Regions from separate parts of the Bacillus sp. 1A genome, predicted to be linked through region 3. Evidence: a T-box and tRNA genes for the amino acid it is inferred to sense, from the RefSeq annotation. Region 3 holds a T-box; the other regions hold tRNA genes.
The links. The T-box of region 3 lies ahead of asnS (asparagine--tRNA ligase). A T-box ahead of a tRNA ligase gene usually reads a tRNA of that ligase, here a tRNA-Asn.

Region 1 (7,120 bases), 1.6 Mb from region 3:
CTTATCGTGAAGGCTGAGCTGTGATGGGGAAGCTCCTTATGGAGCGAAGTCTTTGATTCCCCGCTGCCAAGAAAAGCTTCTAGCGAGATAAAAGGTGCCTGTACCGCAAACCGACACAGGTAGGCGAGGAGAGAATCCTAAGGTGTGCGAGAGAACTCTGGTTAAGGAACTCGGCAAAATGACCCCGTAACTTCGGGAGAAGGGGTGCTTTCTTAACGGAAAGCCGCAGTGAATAGGCCCAAGCGACTGTTTAGCAAAAACACAGGTCTCTGCGAAGCCGTAAGGCGAAGTATAGGGGCTGACACCTGCCCGGTGCTGGAAGGTTAAGGAGAGGGGTTAGCGTAAGCGAAGCTCTGAACTGAAGCCCCAGTAAACGGCGGCCGTAACTATAACGGTCCTAAGGTAGCGAAATTCCTTGTCGGGTAAGTTCCGACCCGCACGAAAGGTGTAACGATTTGGGCACTGTCTCAACCAGAGACTCGGTGAAATTATAGTACCTGTGAAGATGCAGGTTACCCGCGACAGGACGGAAAGACCCCGTGGAGCTTTACTGTAGCCTGATATTGAATTTTGGTACAGTTTGTACAGGATAGGCGGGAGCCATTGAAACCGGAGCGCTAGCTTCGGTGGAGGCGCTGGTGGGATACCGCCCTGACTGTATTGAAATTCTAACCTACGGGTCTTATCGACCCGGGAGACAGTGTCAGGTGGGCAGTTTGACTGGGGCGGTCGCCTCCTAAAGTGTAACGGAGGCGCCCAAAGGTTCCCTCAGAATGGTTGGAAATCATTCGTAGAGTGCAAAGGCATAAGGGAGCTTGACTGCGAGACCTACAAGTCGAGCAGGGACGAAAGTCGGGCTTAGTGATCCGGTGGTTCCGCATGGAAGGGCCATCGCTCAACGGATAAAAGCTACCCCGGGGATAACAGGCTTATCTCCCCCAAGAGTCCACATCGACGGGGAGGTTTGGCACCTCGATGTCGGCTCATCGCATCCTGGGGCTGTAGTCGGTCCCAAGGGTTGGGCTGTTCGCCCATTAAAGCGGTACGCGAGCTGGGTTCAGAACGTCGTGAGACAGTTCGGTCCCTATCCGTCGTGGGCGTAGGAAATTTGAGAGGAGCTGTCCTTAGTACGAGAGGACCGGGATGGACGCACCGCTGGTGTACCAGTTGTTCTGCCAAGGGCATAGCTGGGTAGCTATGTGCGGAAGGGATAAGTGCTGAAAGCATCTAAGCATGAAGCCCCCCTCAAGATGAGATTTCCCATAGCGTAAGCTAGTAAGATCCCTGAAAGATGATCAGGTTGATAGGTTCGAGGTGGAAGCATGGTGACATGTGGAGCTGACGAATACTAATAGATCGAGGACTTAACCATATAATATGTAGCAATGTTATCTAGTTTTGAAGGAATATGCCTTCATAGTTTGGTGATGATGGCAGAGAGGTCACACCCGTTCCCATACCGAACACGGAAGTTAAGCTCTCTAGCGCCGATGGTAGTTGGGACCTTGTCCCTGTGAGAGTAGGACGTTGCCAGGCTATTATTATTCCGCAGTAGCTCAGTGGTAGAGCTATCGGCTGTTAACCGATCGGTCGTAGGTTCGAGTCCTACCTGCGGAGCCATTATGCTTCCATAGCTCAGCTGGTAGAGCACTTCCATGGTAAGGAAGAGGTCACCGGTTCAAGCCCGGTTGGAAGCTTGGGAAGAGTTTTAAAATTTTTGGCCCGTTGGTCAAGTGGTTAAGACACCGCCCTTTCACGGCGGTAACACGGGTTCGAATCCCGTACGGGTCACCACTTTTGGAGGATTAGCTCAGCTGGGAGAGCACCTGCCTTACAAGCAGGGGGTCGGCGGTTCGATCCCGTCATCCTCCACCATATATATTTTAAATGTCGGAGGGGTAGCGAAGTGGCTAAACGCGGCGGACTGTAAATCCGCTCCTTCGGGTTCGGCAGTTCGAATCTGCCCCCCTCCACCATTTTCTTTAAAATAACCTGAGAGGGTTTATTTTTTTGAAAAGATAACCATACTAGTAAATATTAATGGGCTATAGCCAAGCGGTAAGGCAACGGACTTTGACTCCGTCATGCGCTGGTTCGAATCCAGCTAGCCCAGCCATTTACGAGCCATTAGCTCAGTTGGTAGAGCATCTGACTTTTAATCAGAGGGTCGAAGGTTCGAATCCTTCATGGCTCACCATTTTCGCGGAAGTAGTTCAGTGGTAGAATACAACCTTGCCAAGGTTGGGGTCGCGGGTTCGAATCCCGTCTTCCGCTTTATTACTAAGGGGCCTTAGCTCAGCTGGGAGAGCGCCTGCCTTGCACGCAGGAGGTCAGCGGTTCGATCCCGCTAGGCTCCATCTAAATAAAAAAGCTTACATCATATGATGTAAGCTTTTTTTGTATTTAAAAAGACAACTTTCATACTTGTCGTTTAAAATGAAGAAAATGTAAAAATAAAGGATGGGGGATAATTGTGAAAGTTGTTATTGCATCTGATTCATATAAAGAAAGCTTAAAAGCTATAAAAGTATGTGAAGCTATTGAAAGAGGATTTGGAGCAATTTTTCCTAAAACAGAGTACGTAAAAATACCAATTGGAGATGGAGGTGAAGGAACGGTTGATTCACTTGTGGATGCTACAGATGGAAGAATGATACCCCTTCATGTGACAGGACCGCTTAGAGAACGTGTACAAGCCTTTTACGGTATGTCTAAAGATAAAAAGACAGCGTTTATTGAAATGGCAGCAGCATCAGGATTACAACACGTTCCGCTTAAAAAGCGAAACCCACTTATTACAACGACTAAAGGAACCGGAGAGCTTATACTACATGCGCTAGACGAAGGAGCTGAGCACATTATTTTAGGACTTGGCGGAAGTGCTACAAATGATGGCGGAGCAGGTATGTTGTCAGCTTTAGGGGTCAGGTTTATAAATGGAAAAGGGGAAGTAATAGAGCCATCTGGAGGGACGTTACATTCGATTGTCGCTATTGATTTTTCATGCATGGATGCACGCTTAATGCATATAAAGATAGAAGCAGCATGTGATGTAGATAATCCGTTAGTTGGAATAAGGGGAGCATCTTTCGTATTTGGGAGGCAAAAGGGTGCGAATGCAGAGATGATGAAAGAGCTGGATGAGAATTTAAAGCATTATGCGAATATCCTTAAACAATACTTATCTTGCGACGTAGCTGAAATACCTGGCGCAGGAGCCGCAGGAGGAATGGGAGCAGCTGTTATTGCAGTGTTAAAGGGAAGCTTGCGGAGAGGAATTGAAATTGTATTAGACTATACAAATTTTAATAAGCATATAGAAGGTGCAGATTTAATTATAACTGGCGAAGGGAGAATAGATGAACAAACAGCATATGGAAAGGCCCCTGTAGGTGTTGCGGAGCGTGCAAAGCATTTTCGTATTCCTGTCATTGCTATTGGAGGATCTGTATCTCCGAATTATTCAGCTGTTCATGAAAAAGGAATCGATGCAGTATTTAGTATTACAGCGAGTCCTATGACATTAGAAGAGGCATATAAAGTAGCGGAAGAGAATATCGAAATGACAGCAAAGAATATTGCCGCAGTATGGAAAATAGCATCAGAAAAACACTTCTAAATGTAGGAGTGTTTTTTATTATTATTTAATAATAATGATGGTAGTTGTTTCATTAAGTTAACTTTATACATAGAATAGTCTTGAAATTTGGTTTTTAAAGCGAATATAAGTGAATAATTTGTATATCCATACAGAAAAATGTCGAGTTGAGTCAGACTATATAAAAGATTTAAAATATTTAGTGAAGGCATAAAAGGGGGATACTATCTATGAAAAAAGAAATCTCAGTTATTGGAGTTCCAATGGATTTAGGACAGATGCGTCGCGGGGTAGATATGGGGCCGAGTGCAATCCGTTATGCAGGCGTAATTGAAAGAATTGAAGAAATTGGATATGACGTTAAAGATATAGGAGATATATGTATAGAGAGAGAAAAAGAAGCAGATGTAAATACAAACTTAAGAAACCTTACACAAGTTGCAACTGTATGTAACGAATTAGCAAGTAAGGTGGATCATATTATAGAAGAGGGACGTTTTCCACTTGTATTAGGTGGTGATCATAGTATCGCAATTGGTACATTAGCTGGTGTTGCGAAACATTATAAAAATTTAGGTGTTATTTGGTACGATGCACATGGTGACTTAAATACAGAAGAAACTTCACCATCTGGAAATATTCATGGCATGTCACTTGCAGCAAGTTTAGGGTATGGACATCAAACGCTTGTAGATTTATACGGGGCATATCCAAAGGTGAAAAAAGAGAATGTTGTAATTATCGGTGCACGTGCATTAGATGAAGGAGAAAAAGACTTTATTCGCGAGGAAGGTATTAAAGTATTCTCGATGCACGAGATTGATCGTATGGGTATGACGGCTGTTATGGAAGAAACAATCGCTTATTTATCTCATACTGATGGTGTACATTTATCATTAGATTTAGATGGTCTTGATCCTCATGATGCACCAGGAGTTGGAACGCCTGTAATTGGTGGCCTATCTTATCGTGAAAGCCATTTAGCAATGGAAATGTTAGCGGAAGCTGATATTGTCACATCTGCTGAGTTTGTTGAAGTAAATACCATTTTAGATGAGCGAAACAGAACGGCAACAACGGCAGTTGCTTTAATGGGTTCTTTATTCGGTGAAAAACTAAAATAAATGTAAGAAAAGCAACTGAGAAGTTGCTTTTTTTATTTGAAAATAAGCGTATAATAATGATTTATATTATACTGTACGATAATAATGTTTGACATCTTGCCAATTTAGACGAAAGGGGGGTTGTTTGTAATTGTCGTTTGTTTCATGTATGGTATAATTAACTAGTTGTTGGAAATACATACAGATAGAGCATAAAACAATATTTCAATATATGGATAGAATTGCTCGTAAGTAGGAGGAAGGGGTAGTATGCCTTTTGAAGATACGACCATTTTGAAATATCTTAGTACGGTATTAGATATTGCCGTTGTATGGTTTATTATATATAAGCTAATTCTCATAATCCGAGGGACGAAAGCTGTTCAACTTTTAAAAGGGATTACAGTTATTATTGTCGTTCGGATGATCAGTATTTTCCTTGAATTGCATACGCTTTATTGGCTAACTGAGCAAGTATTAACGTGGGGATTTTTAGCCGTTATTATTATTTTTCAGCCAGAATTGCGAAGAGCACTTGAGCAGCTAGGACGCGGGAGTTTATTTTCGCGTGTTGGAACTCATGAGGATGATGAACCTGAAATCGTTGCAACAGCGATAGCGAAAGCAACGGAATATATGGGGAAACGTAGAATTGGTGCATTAATTACTTTGTCAAAAGAGACCGGTATGGGTGATTATGTGGAAACAGGTATTCCGCTAAATGCACACGTATCATCGGAATTACTTATTAATATTTTCATTCCTAATACACCTCTTCACGATGGAGCGGTTATTATGCAAGGAAGTACCATTAAAGCAGCAGCGTGTTATCTTCCGTTATCGGAAAGTCCGTTTATCTCTAAGGAACTAGGAACTAGGCATCGCGCTGCAATGGGAGTTAGTGAAGTTACTGATAGTATTACAGTAGTTGTGTCGGAAGAAACTGGCCAAATTTCTTTAACGAAAAATGGTAAGTTGCATCGTGATTTGAAGACAGAACAACTGAAAGATATGTTGTTAGCTGAATTTAGTGCGAGCGAAAAAACGACTTCTTCGTCTTTATGGAATTGGAGGAGAAAGCGTCATGGATAAGTTAATGGAGAATCATTGGTTTTTAAAAGGGATCTCATTACTATTGGCGTGTATGCTTTTTATGTCAGCGACTTTAACTGAAAAAAATACGACATCGGGGATACTACCTTTCGCAAATGATGCGAAAGAAACCTTAACTAATTATGCCATTAACCTTAAGTATGATGAAGAGAAATATATTGTAAGTGGTATTCCGTCAGAGGGCGTTAAGGTGAAGTTAGAGGGCCCAAAAGCAGCAGTTGCTACAGCAAAAGCGAAAAAACAATTTGATATACCAGTTGATTTGAGAGATAGCGAAAAAGGAACTTATGAAGTTTCTTTGAAAACGAACGGGCTTCCAGATGATGTGAAAGGAACAGTTCAGCCATCAACAATTAAAATTACTCTACATGAAAAAGCGAGAAAATACGTTCATGTAGACTTAAAATTATCAAATGAGGATCAAATGCCAGCGGGTTCAACTCTTGAAAAATCAAACATTAAACCTGATACTGTTGAGGTAGTTGGGACGAAAGAAGAAATTGAAAGTATTTCATCTGCTAAGGCGTATATTGATTTAAAAGGTGTTAATAAAACTGTTACAAAAACAGCCGAAGTTACATTATACAATAGAGAAGGAAAACGTTTAAATGTAAGAACGAGTCCATCTAAAATTAGTGTAACATTGAATGTGGCGACGCAAGCTACGACCAATAATACTGAAAAAACTGTTCCTGTAACGTATACGAAAAAGGGGAGTTTACCAGAAGGATTGGCCGTTACAAATATTAGCATTGAGCCGAGAGAAGTAACAATAGCAGGTCCAAAAGATATTTTGGATAATATACAATCGATAGAGGGGGTCGAAGTAGATCTTAGTCAATTGACAGAGTCTACAACATTCGATACCTCTGTTTTATTGCCAAAGGGTGTAACAAGTGCAAAACCGAATCAAGTGAAGGTTTCGGTAGGAGTGCAAAAAACAAAACAAACGAAAACAAGAACGATTGATGGTATATCAATTCAAAAAAATGGACTTTCTAAAGATGTTACGGCCCAGCTACTTTCACCGCAAGATGGGAAGATAAGCGTTGATATTTCAGGAGAAACAAGTATAGTAGATAAAATAACAGCTGCTCAAATAACAGCAGCCATTAATCTGCAAAATGTATCTCCGGGGACGAAGGATGTTTCTATTCAAGTGAGCGGTCCTGGTAATATTTCAATAGAGCCAAAGCAAAAAAGTGCCAAAGTCACAATTGTGAAGAAAGAAAATCCAGATAAAGAAGTACAGGGTAACGGTGAAAAACCAGATTCAAATAATAACCAAGATAATCAAACTGAAAAA
Region 2 (7,120 bases), 1.7 Mb from region 3:
ATTCCACCCAATGACATTCCAACAATGTGTGCTTCGTCAATATGATATGCATCGAGTACCCCAACCGCATCATCAGCCATATCTACCACAGTATAATGGGAACTCCCCGGCTCATAAGTTGTTGACCGTCCGACATCTCTATTATCATAACGAATTACATAACGGCCCGTATCAGCTAATTGTTGACAAAATTCTTCATCCCAATAAACCATTGAACACATGGCTCCCATAATCAGTAGTACTGCTGGATCTTCTAAATTGCCAAAGCTCTCTGTACATATATCAATTTCATTAATTTTAATAATTTTTTCATTCATGATTAACTCCTCATTTCATTCGTATTTATTTAATAAAAAAGACACAATCAAATAAACCCAAACATCTTGAAAAAAATAATTGGGCATAACAAATTGTGTTTAAAATTAACGTAAACGAATGAACTTGATAATCATGTTAAACACTCTCCTATAATAAGTGAATAAGGGTAAAATCCTTATTCACTTATTATAACATACCTCTATCAGTTGTAATATTGGTTCGTTGTTTATTTTTTAATAATTGAAAAAATAAATCTTATTGTATAAATCCGCACTCTTAGTAGAAGAAAAGAAGATGTTTATGATATGCAAACCTAATTAAAATGATGCATCATTATTAGTAGTCAATAATGAATAGAATTTTCGTTTTGGGGTAATTTTGAATTCTTAAGTTGCTGGGCATGTGTAGAGAGGGCCATTTTGATTAATCTTTATTCGAGATGCCTTCTTTTCGTTTGTAAAGAACCCCTTCATAAATAGTTTTTATTTTCATATATCTTAAGATAAAAAGAATCTTCGATACGTCTGTGAAGTGTTTCGAAAGATACAAATTTTAAAACATGTTTAACTTTCATATAGTGAAAATTTTCTTCAAAAGATAAAATACAAGCAGTAAAACGATATCTAGAAGGTACTGAAGGCGGAAAAACCATTGCTAATTCTATAGGGGTTCATCCTAGAGAACTTTATCAATGGATTAAACGGTTTGAATTTTCAGGGGAAAAGGCGTTTGAAAAACGCTATACAACGTTTAATGAATATCCTGGGATTAAAATGTCTTGTTCGATTAAAAAAATATCGTTCATATAAAGGGACTGTCGGGAAATTCGCTCCTAATATTTTAAAACGTAATTTTCACGCATCAAAACCAAATGAAAAATGGGTAACAGATGTGACAGAGTTCCACTTACATGGTAAAAAACTATATCTATCACCCATTTTAGACTTATATAACGGAGAAATTATAGCTTACAACATAGAACATAGACCTGCGTATTCCCTTGTCTCTAAAATGTTAAATAAGGCGTTTCAACGTTTGAATGATAAGGAAACTCCTATTTTACACTCGGATCAAGGTTCGCATTATCAAATGCGACAATATCATCAGTCGCTTAAAAAACATAACGTTATCCAAAGTATGTCCCGTAAGGGAAATTGCTTAGATAATGCAGTCATGGAAAATTTCTTTGGCTTATTAAAGTCTGAATTACTTTATCTTAAAGAGTTTGAAAGTATGGAACAATTTAAGCAAGAACTAGAAACTTATATTCATTACTACAATCACAAAAGAATTAAAACAAAACTAAAAGGATTGTCCCCTGTGCAATACAGAGTTCAATCCTTAGTAGCTGCTTAATATATTTGTCTAACTTTTTGGGTTCAGTTCATAGGGGACGGGTCCTTTTAATGGAACGATAGATCTTTATGGGATTACCAATACGTTACCATAAAAGGTAATTAATTTCCAGTATATAGGTGTTGAGAAAGCTTTTTATAAAAACTTCATTTTGTACAACAAGCAGTCAGCTTAATTAGCTAACTGCTTGTTGTACAAAAGAAATTAGGCCCTACAAGCTCGGATATGTAACTTTAAGTTACAGTTATAGTATGTACAGAACTTGAAATGCTATGTGGGAACAACTTAATAAAAATTTCATTTTATAGGAAATGAAAAAGAGCACCATGTGTAGATGCTCTTTGACCAAGAATTTCAGGAGAAAGTATGAGGTGTGAATTCACTTTTTATAAGATATGCATAAAATACTTTTCTTGTGTCGTGAATATAAAAAAGAGCACCCTTATAGGGCGCTCATACGATAGGAGGTAACTTTTTGAGCTGAATTCTGAGGTTGAATTTATATGTTTTAGAAAGGAAAAATAGAACGAAATTTTATTATTAGTTCAATATAAAAGAGCAGCTAGCAAAAGCTAACTGCTCCTCCAATCATGGAATGTGGTTTAGAAATGGGTTGTCTATAGTATTGACGAAATATTGAGTTTTATTCAGGGGGTAGAGGGAAATGAGAGAAATAAAGTTTCGTGCATGGGTGAAGCTGAATTTGATAATGATTGCAAGATCCGTACATGGAGGATAATGTTGAATCATTTACAGAACCAATTGAAGAACACAGGAAAGGGCACATTATTTTAATGCAGTACATTGAACAAAAGGATTCAGAGGGAAATGAAATATACGAGGGTGATGTAGTTACCTGGTACAACCTGATGATTGAAACAGGAGAAAGAATGACAGGTGTTGTTGTCTACGATACAAAACAGGCTACATATAAGAAATGCCCTATCAATCTTTATAAAGCGAATGCAGGTAATGGTGGATATACAGGATTTGAGTTTAGATGGTACGACAATGTAAAAGTTTTGGGAAACATCAATGAAAATCCGGAGTTATTACAAAACTGAACAAAATAATCCTTTGTGCGACACGTTTCAAAAGCGGGTGAAGAGAATCGAACTCTCGACCAGAGCTTGGAAGGCTCTTGTTTTACCACTAAACTACACCCGCGTGGTCGGGAAGACAGGATTTGAACCTGCGACCCCCTGGTCCCAAACCAGGTGCTCTACCAAGCTGAGCCACTTCCCGTTATGGCGCGCCCGAGAGGAGTCGAACCCCTAACCTCTTGATCCGTAGTCAAACGCTCTATCCAATTGAGCTACGGGCGCTTATTCATGATGTTTTTTCGTCGTTGTATTTTGGCGACTCAATTATCTTATCATACTACATTTTCAAATGCAAGTACTTTTTAAAAAGATTTTTTGATGCGGCCGAGAGGACTTGAACCTCCACGGGGTTTCCCCCACTAGGCCCTCAACCTAGCGCGTCTGCCGTTCCGCCACGACCGCGCGGAAAAAACAAAAGTGAGCCATGAAGGATTCGAACCTTCGACCCTCTGATTAAAAGTCAGATGCTCTACCAACTGAGCTAATGGCTCGTAAATGGCTGGGCTAGCTGGATTCGAACCAGCGCATGACGGAGTCAAAGTCCGTTGCCTTACCGCTTGGCTATAGCCCATCGAAATATTTATCTTCTTTCCAAAGACAAATGTTATTGTAACATAATGTCCAATAAAAAACAACTGCCAAATAGCAGAAGTTAAAATGGCGGTCCCGACCGGGGTCGAACCGGCGATCTCCTGCGTGACAGGCAGGCATGTTAACCACTACACCACGGGACCATTTGGTTGCGGGGACAGGATTTGAACCTGCGACCTTCGGGTTATGAGCCCGACGAGCTACCGTACTGCTCCACCCCGCGATGATACTATTTATATAATTTATATGGTGGAGGATGACGGGATCGAACCGCCGACCCCCTGCTTGTAAGGCAGGTGCTCTCCCAGCTGAGCTAATCCTCCGAAGTGGTGACCCGTACGGGATTCGAACCCGTGTTACCGCCGTGAAAGGGCGGTGTCTTAACCACTTGACCAACGGGCCAGTATGTATGGCAGAGAAGAAGGGATTCGAACCCTCGCACCGCGTTAGCGATCTACTCCCTTAGCAGGGGAGCCCCTTGAGCCACTTGGGTACTTCTCTGTATGGCTCCGCAGGTAGGACTCGAACCTACGACCGATCGGTTAACAGCCGATAGCTCTACCACTGAGCTACTGCGGAATAATAAAGACAATTTGTATCTTATAAAATTTCTTATCGTAAGTCAAGATGTTTTTTCTCAACATCTTGTACAAACGTGACATGTTTATAATATACTGGATTGCGTTTTCACTGTCAAGATGTTTTCTTTATCAGGTTCAGTTTCCCTTTACACTTTCCGCAGACATATCTTTTTGTATTTATTTGACGTCTTCTTACATATTGAAGCAAACAGCCCATACATTCATACGTATAAACCTTTTTTTCCTTCTCTTCATTAATTATTCGTTTACAGAAGCGTGGCGCATCAACTTCTTTCAACAATTCACGAAAATCTCTATCACGGTGCTTATAGCCCCTTCCTGTAATATGTAAGTGATAATGACAAAGCTCATGTTTAATGATTCCGACTAACTCTTCTTTCCCATACATTTCGTAATATCGATAATTCAGTTCAATATTGTGTGTATTCAATAGATAACGTCCACCAGTTGTACGCAACCTACTATTGAACATAGCTCTATGTAAAAATGGCATTCCGAAGTATTGTAGTGATACTTCTTCCACCAGACGCTGTATTTCTTGCTCATCCACTCTCATTCCTCCTAAACTAAAAAATATTTTTACACTTTTCTCCTCCCTTATACATATATTAAATAGTACATATACCCATCCTCATTCAAGAAGCGTGGTTTCTAAAAATATAGCATGAATAGAAATCCACTCACCAACCTCTCATCAATAGCACCTTACATTTTTGAGAGTAGGATTAAACAAGGAGGGATTCCTATGCCTACGTGGCTAAAAAAACAAATGCAACGCGCATATTTTGAAAAAAACCGGTATCAAATTAAATTACTAAATGAATGCTGGTTTTATTATAGCAAAATAAATCAAAGCTCATAATCCATTACACGTTTTATCCCATAAAAAAAAGAGCAGTTTCATCTGCTCTCTTCTCTTACTATTCAATCGGCAACATGGATAGTGCAACGCGACCTTTTTTCGTATCAATATCATCTACCCATACCTTGACGATTTGTCCGACAGATACAATATCTAACGGATGCTTCACATACTGTTTGCTTAGTTTAGAAATATGTACTAAACCATCTTGTTTTACACCTACATCAACAAAAGCACCAAAATCAACAACGTTACGAACTGTTCCTTCCAGTTCCATACCACGTTTTAAATCTTCTAATTTCAAAATCCCTTTTTTCAGAAGCGGTTTAGGCAACTCATCCCTCATGTCTCGCTCTGGACTAATGAGCGCATCTATAATATCAACTAATGTTGGCTCCCCAACTCCCGTTTCTTGCGATAACTTAGAAATCTCCACTTCTTCTAAGCTCTTTTGTAATTGCAATTGCCCTACGTCATCTTTTGATAACCCTAGACTCTTCAATAACAATTCAACATTTTTATATTGTTCTGGATGAATACCCGTTCGATCTAACGGATTTGCCCCTTCTAATATACGTAAGAAACCTATGCATTGTTCATATGTCTTCGCACCTAGACGCGGTATTTTCTTTAAGTCTGTTCGTTTTGTAAATTTCCCTTCCTCTTCACGCTTTGCCACAATATTTTTCGCAACAGTTTTCGATAAACCCGAAACATATTGCAATAACGCAACTGAAGCTGTATTTACATTCACACCAACTTGGTTAACTGCCGTCTCTACTACAAATGTTAATGATTCATTCAACCTCTTTTGAGATACATCATGTTGGTATTGTCCAACCCCAACTGATTTAGGATCAATCTTCACAAGTTCAGCAAGTGGATCTTGCAGACGTCTCCCAATAGAAACAGCACTTCTTTCTTCAACCTGTAAATTCGGAAATTCCTCACGAGCTAAATCGGAGGCCGAATACACACTCGCACCAGCTTCGTTCACAATAATATAGAAGACTTCTTGTTTCACATTTTGTAATACATCAACTATAAATTCTTCCGATTCTCTAGAAGCTGTACCATTCCCAATCGCAATCATTTCAACTTGATATTTATCTATAATAGAAAGAACTTTCGTTTTTGCATCTTCATATTTACGAACAGGTGGATGCGGATAAATAACATCAATATATAGAACCTTCCCCGTATCATCTACAACAGCTAATTTACACCCCGTTCTATATGCAGGATCTAAAGCTAACACAACCTTTCCTTTCATTGGAGGTTGTAATAACAAATTACGTAAGTTCTCAGAGAAAATATGTATCGCTTGTTCCTCAGCTGTTTCTGTTAATTCTTTTCGAATCTCTCTTTCAATGGAGGATTGAATTAATCGTTTATAACCATCCTCAATTGCTAACTTTACATAATGTGCACTTTTAGAATCGTTATCACGAATTACTCTCTTATATAAGAAAGTTACTATCTCATCTACTGGTGGAACAACAGAAACTCTCAATATATCTTCTTTCTCACCGCGATTCATCGCTAATACACGATGCGGTACTACTTTCTGCAACGGTTCTTCATAACTGTAATACATTTCATATATATTCTTTTCATCTTTCTCTTCATCTTTTACGGACGAAGACATAACACCTTTTCTAAAAGTAACATTCCGAATCCAACTACGATAAGCTGCTTCATCTGAAACGATTTCTGCAATAATGTCTTGGGCACCTTGTAATGCTTCTTCTGCAGATTGCACTTCTTTCTCTGCATTAATAAACTCCACTGCCTTCTGATTTGGATCTTCTTTCTTATATAACAATAACCATTCAGCTAACGGCTCTAGTCCTTTTTCTTTTGCAATCGTTGCTTTCGTTCTTCTTTTCTCTTTATATGGACGATATAAATCTTCTACTTCTTGCAACTTTACAGCTTTAACAATTTGCTGACGTAACTCTCCTGTCAGTTTCCCCTTCTCATCAATAAGACGAAGAACCTCTCCTTTCCTATCTTCAAGCTGCATCATATATTGCCATCTCTCTAAAATTGTACGAATTTGCACCTCATCTAAAGAGCCTGTCCATTCTTTTCGGTAACGAGCAATAAATGGAACTGTGTTACCTTCTTCTGTTAATTGAATAACATGACGAACTTGCTTTTCGGTAAAGCCTAATTCCTTCACTAACATTTTCATTAACGCTTGTCGATTATCTACCATTTCCATATACAACCGTAACCTCCTCTATAATAAAAAAAAGTTGCCCTGTAAAGAGAGCAACTTAAAC
Region 3 (7,120 bases):
AAAGAACAATCCGATATGATAAAAATAACAATATAAAAAAAGGGGCGACCACTATGTCAAATTCTATCGTAATTCAAACAAATTCTACAGTAATTGAAGACATGAAACAACAATACAAACAGGCACTTAGCCCAAAAACCCCACAAGGCGGAATCTTCATGGCAAAGGTGCCGTCTTGCACCATTACAGCTTATAAATCTGGAAAAGTAATGTTCCAAGGTGGCCGTGCTGAAGCAGAAGCTTCTCGTTGGCAAACTGTCTCTCAAACACCGAAAACAGCTGTAAAAAAATCTGTCGATTCACACCGTTATGCACCACCTACTTCCATCGGTACAATGTCTATCGTAGGATCAGATGAAGTTGGTACTGGTGATTTCTTCGGACCGATGACAGTAGTTGCTGTATATATGGATGCTAAGCAAATCCCACTGTTAAAAGAACTTGGTGTAAAAGACTCTAAAAACTTAAATGACGATCAAATTACTGCCATTGCAAAACAACTTCTACACGTTGTTCCTTACAGCTCTCTTGTCCTTCATAATGAAAAATATAACGAACTATTTGATAAAGGAAACAACCAAGGTAAGTTAAAAGCTTTACTGCATAATAAAGCTATTACAAACTTATTAGCTAAAATTGCACCTACAAAACCTGAAGGCGTCTTAATCGATCAATTCACACAACCTGATACATACTACAAATATTTAGCAAAACAAAAGCAGGTACAGCGTGAAAATGTTTACTTTGCGACGAAAGGTGAAAGCGTCCATTTAGCAGTAGCCGCTGCTTCTATTTTAGCTCGTTACTCATTCGTAAAACAGTTTAACGAACTAAGCAAAAAAGCTGGTATGCCACTTCCAAAAGGTGCTGGTAAACAAGTTGATATTGCAGCTGCTAAATTAATTCAAAAGCTTGGTAAAGAACGATTACCTGAGTTTGTGAAAATGCATTTCGCTAATAAGGAGAAGGCGTTTCGCTTATTAAAATAGTATCGACAAAAACAGGAGCCTACAAACTCCTGTTTTTTGTTTCACTCTACTATTGTCCTTTTATTTTTGTTACAATTAAAATATACAGATTATTCTAACATAGGAGGAGATTCCCAGTGCTACTTCTACAAATGATTCTAAATATTTTACTAGGCGATCCACACGAAAGACAGTTTGAAATTAGAGAAAACATTCAGCTACTAAGTGAACAACGAGAGTTCAACGATTTAATAGAGCGCTACGGCCGATCTTTCTTATTAAACTTTCGGATTCGAAGATTTATCGGGAAACACGATGCCCGCTTGTTAATACACAATCCAGCAAAACTACAACACTTCTGTGAGGAACTTGAATCTATGATTAGAAAAAAAGGATTGTTTACATAAGGAGGGAATTCATATGAACGCTGTGAAAATTAAAAAGTTATTATATGTTTTTGTACACCTCGTAGGTCCACTTTCTTACTTCATTATTTCTACCATTTGGGGAGCTTTTTTCACTACTAAATCAACATTCGAAAATATATCTGATAACCTTGGCGTTATGGCCATCTATTACGTGTTCATGAGCTTACTGTGGTATTTCTATTTAGATCGATTAGACAAAGATGTAGATAAAATTACAAAGGAAATTAACGATAATAAGGTGTAATACATATAAAAAAAGGAGAGCCGCCAAGACTCTCCTTTTTTATGTTAACTTCTTTTCTGCTTCTTATTTGATGAAGATACTTTATGAGAACCTGTTTCATGTGTCGTCGTTCCTTGTCCTTCTACTTCTGGAGAACCAAGGCTTGATCTTGAATGATCTTTTTTCACTTTTTTACTCATTTATATTCACCCCTTCGCGTTACTTTTTGCTACGAGGTAATAAACTATGCAAAATAAAAAGCGAGAGGAAACCCTCTCGCTTTTTCATATCTTAAAACTCAGAAGAACCTGGAGTTCTTGGGAATGGAATTACGTCACGGATGTTAGCCATGCCAGTAATGTACATTAGGAAGCGCTCGAAACCTAGACCAAATCCAGCATGTTTTGTACCGCCGTATTTTCTAAGTTCTAAGTACCACCAGTAGTCCTCTTCGTTCATACCTAATTCTTTAATTCTGTCTACTAAAACGTCCATTCTTTCTTCACGTTGACTTCCGCCGATTAATTCGCCGATGCCAGGAACTAGAAGGTCAGTAGCAGCTACTGTTTTTCCATCTTCATTCATACGCATGTAGAACGCTTTAATGTCTTTCGGATAGTCAGTTACGAATACAGGGCGTTTGAAGATTTCTTCTGATAAGTATCTTTCGTGCTCTGTTTGTAAATCAATACCCCATTCTACTGGGTATTTGAAGTCAGCACCCGATTCTTGAAGTACTTTAATTGCTTCTGTATATGTGATACGACCGAAGTCAGAGTTAATTACGTTGTTCATGCGCTCTAGAACTGTTTTATCAACGAAGCTGTTGAAGAAGTCCATTTCTTCTGGTGCATGCTCTAGTACGTATTTCATTGCATATTTCAGCATATCTTCTGTAAGATCCATTACGTCGCCTAATTCAGCGAATGCAATCTCCGGCTCAACCATCCAGAACTCAGCTGCATGACGAGTTGTGTTTGAATTTTCTGCACGGAATGTAGGTCCGAATGTGTATACGTCACGGAATGCTAATGCATAAGCTTCAGCGTTCAGCTGTCCACTTACTGTTAAGTTTGTTTCTTTGCCGAAGAAGTCTTTTGATTCATCAACTTGTCCGTCTTCACCTTTTGGTACGTTGTTTAAATTTTGCGTTGTTACGCGGAACATTTCGCCTGCACCTTCTGTATCACTACCAGTGATGATTGGTGTATGAACATGTACGAATCCACGCTCTTGGAAGAACTGGTGAATCGCAAATGCTGCGACAGAACGTACACGGAACGTTGCAGAGAATGCATTTGTTCTTGGACGTAAGTGAGCGATTGTACGTAAATATTCAAACGTATGACGTTTCTTTTGAAGTGGGTAATCAGAATCTGATAAGCCCTCGATATCAATTTTTTCTGCTTTAATTTCAAATGGTTGCTTCGCTCCAGGCGTTGCAATTACTGTACCTTCTACTTTAACTGAAGAGCTAAGTGGAAGTTTTGCAATTTCTTTGAAGTTTTCTAACTCTGTATCGAAAACGATTTGAACGCTTTTGAAGAAGCTACCGTCGTTTAATTCGATGAAACCAAATGCTTTTGAATCACGTAAGTTACGAATCCACCCTGATACTTGTACTGTTTGACCTGCGTATTTATCTGTATCTCTATACAGACTTTTTACTAATGTGTTTTCCATAGTGAAATTCTCCTTTGCACATATATTTAAATACAAAAAAACCTTTCATCCATAAAGGGACGAAAGGTTAAACTTCGCGGTACCACCCAATTTGTCATAAAGACCAACTTTAACTCGTATGTAATACATACTTCCCGGTTTGTAACAGGCCGGATTCCCGTCTAAGCCTACTCTTGAATACAAGTTTCAATTTCGGTTAGCAACTCCAAGGTGTTCTTCACATATACCGCCTCATCAGGCTCTCACCGTCCCTGACTCGCTTTGGATTATAGTATATACTACTTTTCCTTATCATCGTCTTTCATTTTGTTAAACTAAAATTAATGTACTACATTCGAGAGAAAGATGCAAGATACCAAAAAATATATCAGCGATTTTTGTAATATATCGATTTTCCGACAATCGTGCCATAAAAAAATTGCCGGACTTAATCCGGCAATCTTTTATTACTTACGTAACTCCGCACCAAATTTCTCTTCTACCGTTGTTAATACACGGTTATGTGCTTCTGTTACTTCTTCGTCTGTTAACGTACGTTCTGCATCGAAGTAGGTCATAGAGAATGCAAGTGACTTCTTGCCTTCTTCCATTTTTTCACCTTCGTATAAGTCGAATAACGTTACGTCTTTCAGAAGTTCTCCGCCAGCTTCAGCAATGACTTGCTTCATTTCGCCAGCTTTTGTTTCTTTTGTTACGACAACAGCCATATCACGTGTCATAGATGGGAAACGTGGAATTGCTGCGTAGTAAGTTTCTTCTGCGTCTGCACCAAATACTTTTACAAGAGATAATTCGAATACGAATGTATTTTTCACATCTAATTGTTTTTCTGCTTCTGGGTGCAATTGACCGATGAAACCAATTACTTCGCCATCTAATACGATGTCAGCTGTACGACCTGGGTGCATACCTTCACGTTTTGCTGGTGCATAAGTGATTTGGTTTGCAACGCCAAGTACGTCGAATAATCCTTCTAGTACACCTTTCACAACGAAGAAGTCTACTACTTTCTTCTCACCTTGCCATGCATGGTGAAGAGCAAGTCCTGTCATAACACCTGCAAGATGTTGTTCTTCTTTCGGAAGTTCTCCTGCTTCTGTTGGTAAGAAGACAGAACCTACTTCGTATAAAGCAACACTATCGTTTTTACGTGCCACATTATATGAAACAGCTTCTAGTAATTGCGGTACTAAACTTAAACGAAGTTGGCTACGCTCTTCACTCATTGGAAGTGCAAGGTTTACAGGAGCTTTTTCATTTGGCTCAACCATATATTGCTTCGCTTTATCAGCGCTTGTTAATGAATATGTGATCGCTTCATATAAACCAGCACCCTCTAGGAATCGACGTACTTTACGACGTTTCGTTTGTGCTGATGTTAATTTACCACGAGTCATTGTTCCAGAAGGTAATGTAACTGGAATGTGGTCATAACCGTATAGACGACCCACTTCTTCTACTAAGTCTTCTGAAATTGTAATATCAGGACGACGTGCTGGTACATTCACATGGAATGTTCCTTCTACTTCTGTGAATGGGAATTTCAAGTTTGTGAACATTGTACCCATTTCACTTGCAGAAATATTTGTACCTAATACACGGTTTACTTTTTCAGCAGTAACAGATACTGTACGCTCTTGTACTTGTAAGTTGTCAGCTTCTACTACACCTTCAAGTGCTTCTCCGCCAGCGTATTTTGCCATTAAAGCAGCTGCGTGTTGAATTGCTTCAAATGTACGTGTTGGGTCGATTCCTTTTTCAAAACGTGCGCTTGATTCACTACGAAGACCTAAGTCTTTTGATGTACGGCGCACTGTTTGACCTGCAAAGTATGCAGATTCAATTAAAACGTTTACTGTCTCATTTGTAACTTCAGAATCCGCTCCGCCCATTACACCAGCAACAGCTAAAGCTTTTGTTCCGTTTGTAATTACAAGGTGGTGGCTTTGTAACGTACGCTCTTGATCATCTAACGTTTCAATTTTTTCGCCTTCTTTTGCAAGACGAACAACGATTTCTTTTGAACCTAATTTATCGTAATCGAATGCATGTAACGGTTGACCGTATTCCATTAAAATGTAGTTTGTAATATCAACTACATTGCTAATTGGACGAATGCCAGCTGCCATAAGGCGCGTTTGCATCCACATTGGTGATGGACCAATCTTTACGTTTTTCACCATTTTTGCAATATATAATGGGTTTTCTTCTTTCGCTTCTACACTTACAGAAATGTAATCAGAAGTTTTTTCTGCCGTTTCTTGTAAGCTGATAGCTGGAAGTTTTACTTCACGGCCATAAATAGCAGCGACTTCATATGCAACACCTAACATGTTTAAGCAATCTGCACGGTTTGGTGTTAAACCAAGCTCAAGTACTTCATCATGTAAGTTTAAAATTTCAAGTGCGTCTGCACCAACTTCAGCGTCACTTGGGAAGATGAAGATACCGTCTGCATATTCTTTTGAAACTAACTTTCCATCAATACCAAGCTCTTGAAGCGCACAAACCATACCGTGCGAAGCTTCACCGCGTAGTTTTGCTTTTTTAATTTTGAAGTTACCAGGAAGTACAGCACCAACTTTTGCAACTGGTACTTTTAAACCTTTTGCAATATTAGCAGCTCCACAAATAATTTGAACGGGCTCTTCTTCACCGATATCGATTAAACATTTGCTTAATTTATCAGCTTCTGGGTGTTTTTCACATTCTAATACGTGACCAACTACAACACCTTTTACACCTTTATTTAATACTTCAACACCTTCTACTTCAATACCACTTTTCGTGATTTTGTCTGCTAGTTCTTGTGCTGTTACATCCTTAATATCTACATACTCTTGTAACCAACGATATGATACGAACATACTTATCCTCTCCTTCCCTTACGCTCGTTTGAATTGTTGTAAGAAACGTACATCATTTGTATAGAAATGACGAATGTCATCTACGCCGTATTTCAACATTGCGATACGCTCTGCGCCCATACCGAATGCGAAACCTTGATATTCTTTTGAATCATAACCAGCCATTTCAAGTACGTTCGGGTGAACCATACCTGCGCCTAAAATTTCGATCCAGCCAGTTCCTTTACAAGTGCCGCAACCTTTGCCGTGACACATCATACAAGAAATATCCATCTCTACAGATGGCTCTGTGAATGGGAAGAAACTTGGACGAAGACGGATTTCACGATCTTCACCGAACATCTTTTTCACGAATACTTGCAGTGTACCTTTTAAGTCACTCATGCGAATGTTTTTATCAATTACAAGACCTTCAATTTGCATGAATTGGTGTGAATGCGTCGCATCATCGTCATCGCGGCGATACACTTTACCAGGACAAATAATTTTAATTGGGCCTTTTTCTTTATTATTTTCCATCGTACGTGCTTGCACAGAAGATGTATGTGTACGTAGTAACGTTTCTTCTGTAATGTAGAATGTATCTTGCATATCACGCGCTGGGTGATCTTTCGGTAAATTTAATGCTTCGAAGTTGTAGTAGTCTTTTTCTACTTCTGTTCCTTCAGCTACTTCATAACCCATACCGATGAATACATCTTCAATTTGTTCAACAACAGCTGTTAACGGATGGTGACAACCTGTTTCAACAGGACGACCTGGTAGTGTAACATCAATTGTTTCCGTAGCTAATTTCGCTTCAATTACTGCTTTTTCTAAGTTACCAATTTTGTCTTCTAAACGCGTTTGGATTGCTTCACGTACTTCATTTACTAATGCTCCCATACGTGGACGCTCTTCTGCTGATAATTTTCCCATGCCGCGTAATACTTCTGTAATTGGACCTTTTTT

Region 1: it encodes a tRNA-Asn, which carries the amino acid that the T-box ahead of asnS (asparagine--tRNA ligase) is inferred to sense. The anticodon was not compared.
Region 2: it encodes a tRNA-Asn, which carries the amino acid that the T-box ahead of asnS (asparagine--tRNA ligase) is inferred to sense. The anticodon was not compared.

Annotation. Positions count from the first base shown of each region.
Region 1 covers NZ_JBQYLZ010000001.1:425,355-432,474, reverse strand. The annotation lists rRNA gene ACUN0F_RS02295 (23S ribosomal RNA) at 1-1,372, shown strand, start outside; rRNA gene rrf (5S ribosomal RNA) at 1,421-1,536, shown strand; tRNA gene ACUN0F_RS02285 (tRNA-Asn) at 1,546-1,620, shown strand; tRNA gene ACUN0F_RS02280 (tRNA-Thr) at 1,625-1,697, shown strand; tRNA gene ACUN0F_RS02275 (tRNA-Glu) at 1,720-1,794, shown strand; tRNA gene ACUN0F_RS02270 (tRNA-Val) at 1,800-1,875, shown strand; tRNA gene ACUN0F_RS02265 (tRNA-Tyr) at 1,893-1,976, shown strand; tRNA gene ACUN0F_RS02260 (tRNA-Gln) at 2,042-2,116, shown strand; tRNA gene ACUN0F_RS02255 (tRNA-Lys) at 2,122-2,197, shown strand; tRNA gene ACUN0F_RS02250 (tRNA-Gly) at 2,203-2,274, shown strand; tRNA gene ACUN0F_RS02245 (tRNA-Ala) at 2,285-2,357, shown strand; gene ACUN0F_RS02240 (glycerate kinase) at 2,474-3,619, shown strand; gene rocF (arginase) at 3,829-4,722, shown strand; gene cdaA (diadenylate cyclase CdaA) at 4,972-5,793, shown strand; gene ACUN0F_RS02225 (CdaR family protein) at 5,786-7,120, shown strand, end outside.
Region 2 covers NZ_JBQYLZ010000001.1:331,546-338,665, forward strand. The annotation lists gene ACUN0F_RS01695 (alpha/beta fold hydrolase) at 1-317, opposite strand, end outside; gene ACUN0F_RS01700 (helix-turn-helix domain-containing protein) at 921-1,127, shown strand; partial or broken gene ACUN0F_RS01705 (IS3-like element ISBth167 family transposase) at 1,060-1,674, shown strand; gene ACUN0F_RS01710 (YopX family protein) at 2,403-2,738, shown strand; tRNA gene ACUN0F_RS01715 (tRNA-Gly) at 2,771-2,841, opposite strand; tRNA gene ACUN0F_RS01720 (tRNA-Pro) at 2,843-2,919, opposite strand; tRNA gene ACUN0F_RS01725 (tRNA-Arg) at 2,923-2,999, opposite strand; tRNA gene ACUN0F_RS01730 (tRNA-Leu) at 3,097-3,179, opposite strand; tRNA gene ACUN0F_RS01735 (tRNA-Lys) at 3,196-3,268, opposite strand; tRNA gene ACUN0F_RS01740 (tRNA-Gln) at 3,274-3,348, opposite strand; tRNA gene ACUN0F_RS01745 (tRNA-Asp) at 3,436-3,511, opposite strand; tRNA gene ACUN0F_RS01750 (tRNA-Met) at 3,515-3,591, opposite strand; tRNA gene ACUN0F_RS01755 (tRNA-Val) at 3,616-3,691, opposite strand; tRNA gene ACUN0F_RS01760 (tRNA-Glu) at 3,696-3,770, opposite strand; tRNA gene ACUN0F_RS01765 (tRNA-Ser) at 3,779-3,869, opposite strand; tRNA gene ACUN0F_RS01770 (tRNA-Asn) at 3,873-3,947, opposite strand; gene ACUN0F_RS01775 (SprT family protein) at 4,062-4,520, opposite strand; gene cmpA (cortex morphogenetic protein CmpA) at 4,716-4,832, shown strand; gene ACUN0F_RS01785 (Tex family protein) at 4,891-7,059, opposite strand.
Region 3 covers NZ_JBQYLZ010000001.1:2,025,711-2,032,830, reverse strand. The annotation lists gene rnhC (ribonuclease HIII) at 54-989, shown strand; gene ACUN0F_RS10250 (hypothetical protein) at 1,106-1,375, shown strand; gene ACUN0F_RS10245 (hypothetical protein) at 1,389-1,640, shown strand; gene ACUN0F_RS10240 (YuzL family protein) at 1,685-1,819, opposite strand; gene asnS (asparagine--tRNA ligase) at 1,911-3,302, opposite strand; T-box leader at 3,355-3,606, opposite strand; gene pheT (phenylalanine--tRNA ligase subunit beta) at 3,749-6,169, opposite strand; gene pheS (phenylalanine--tRNA ligase subunit alpha) at 6,188-7,120, opposite strand, start outside.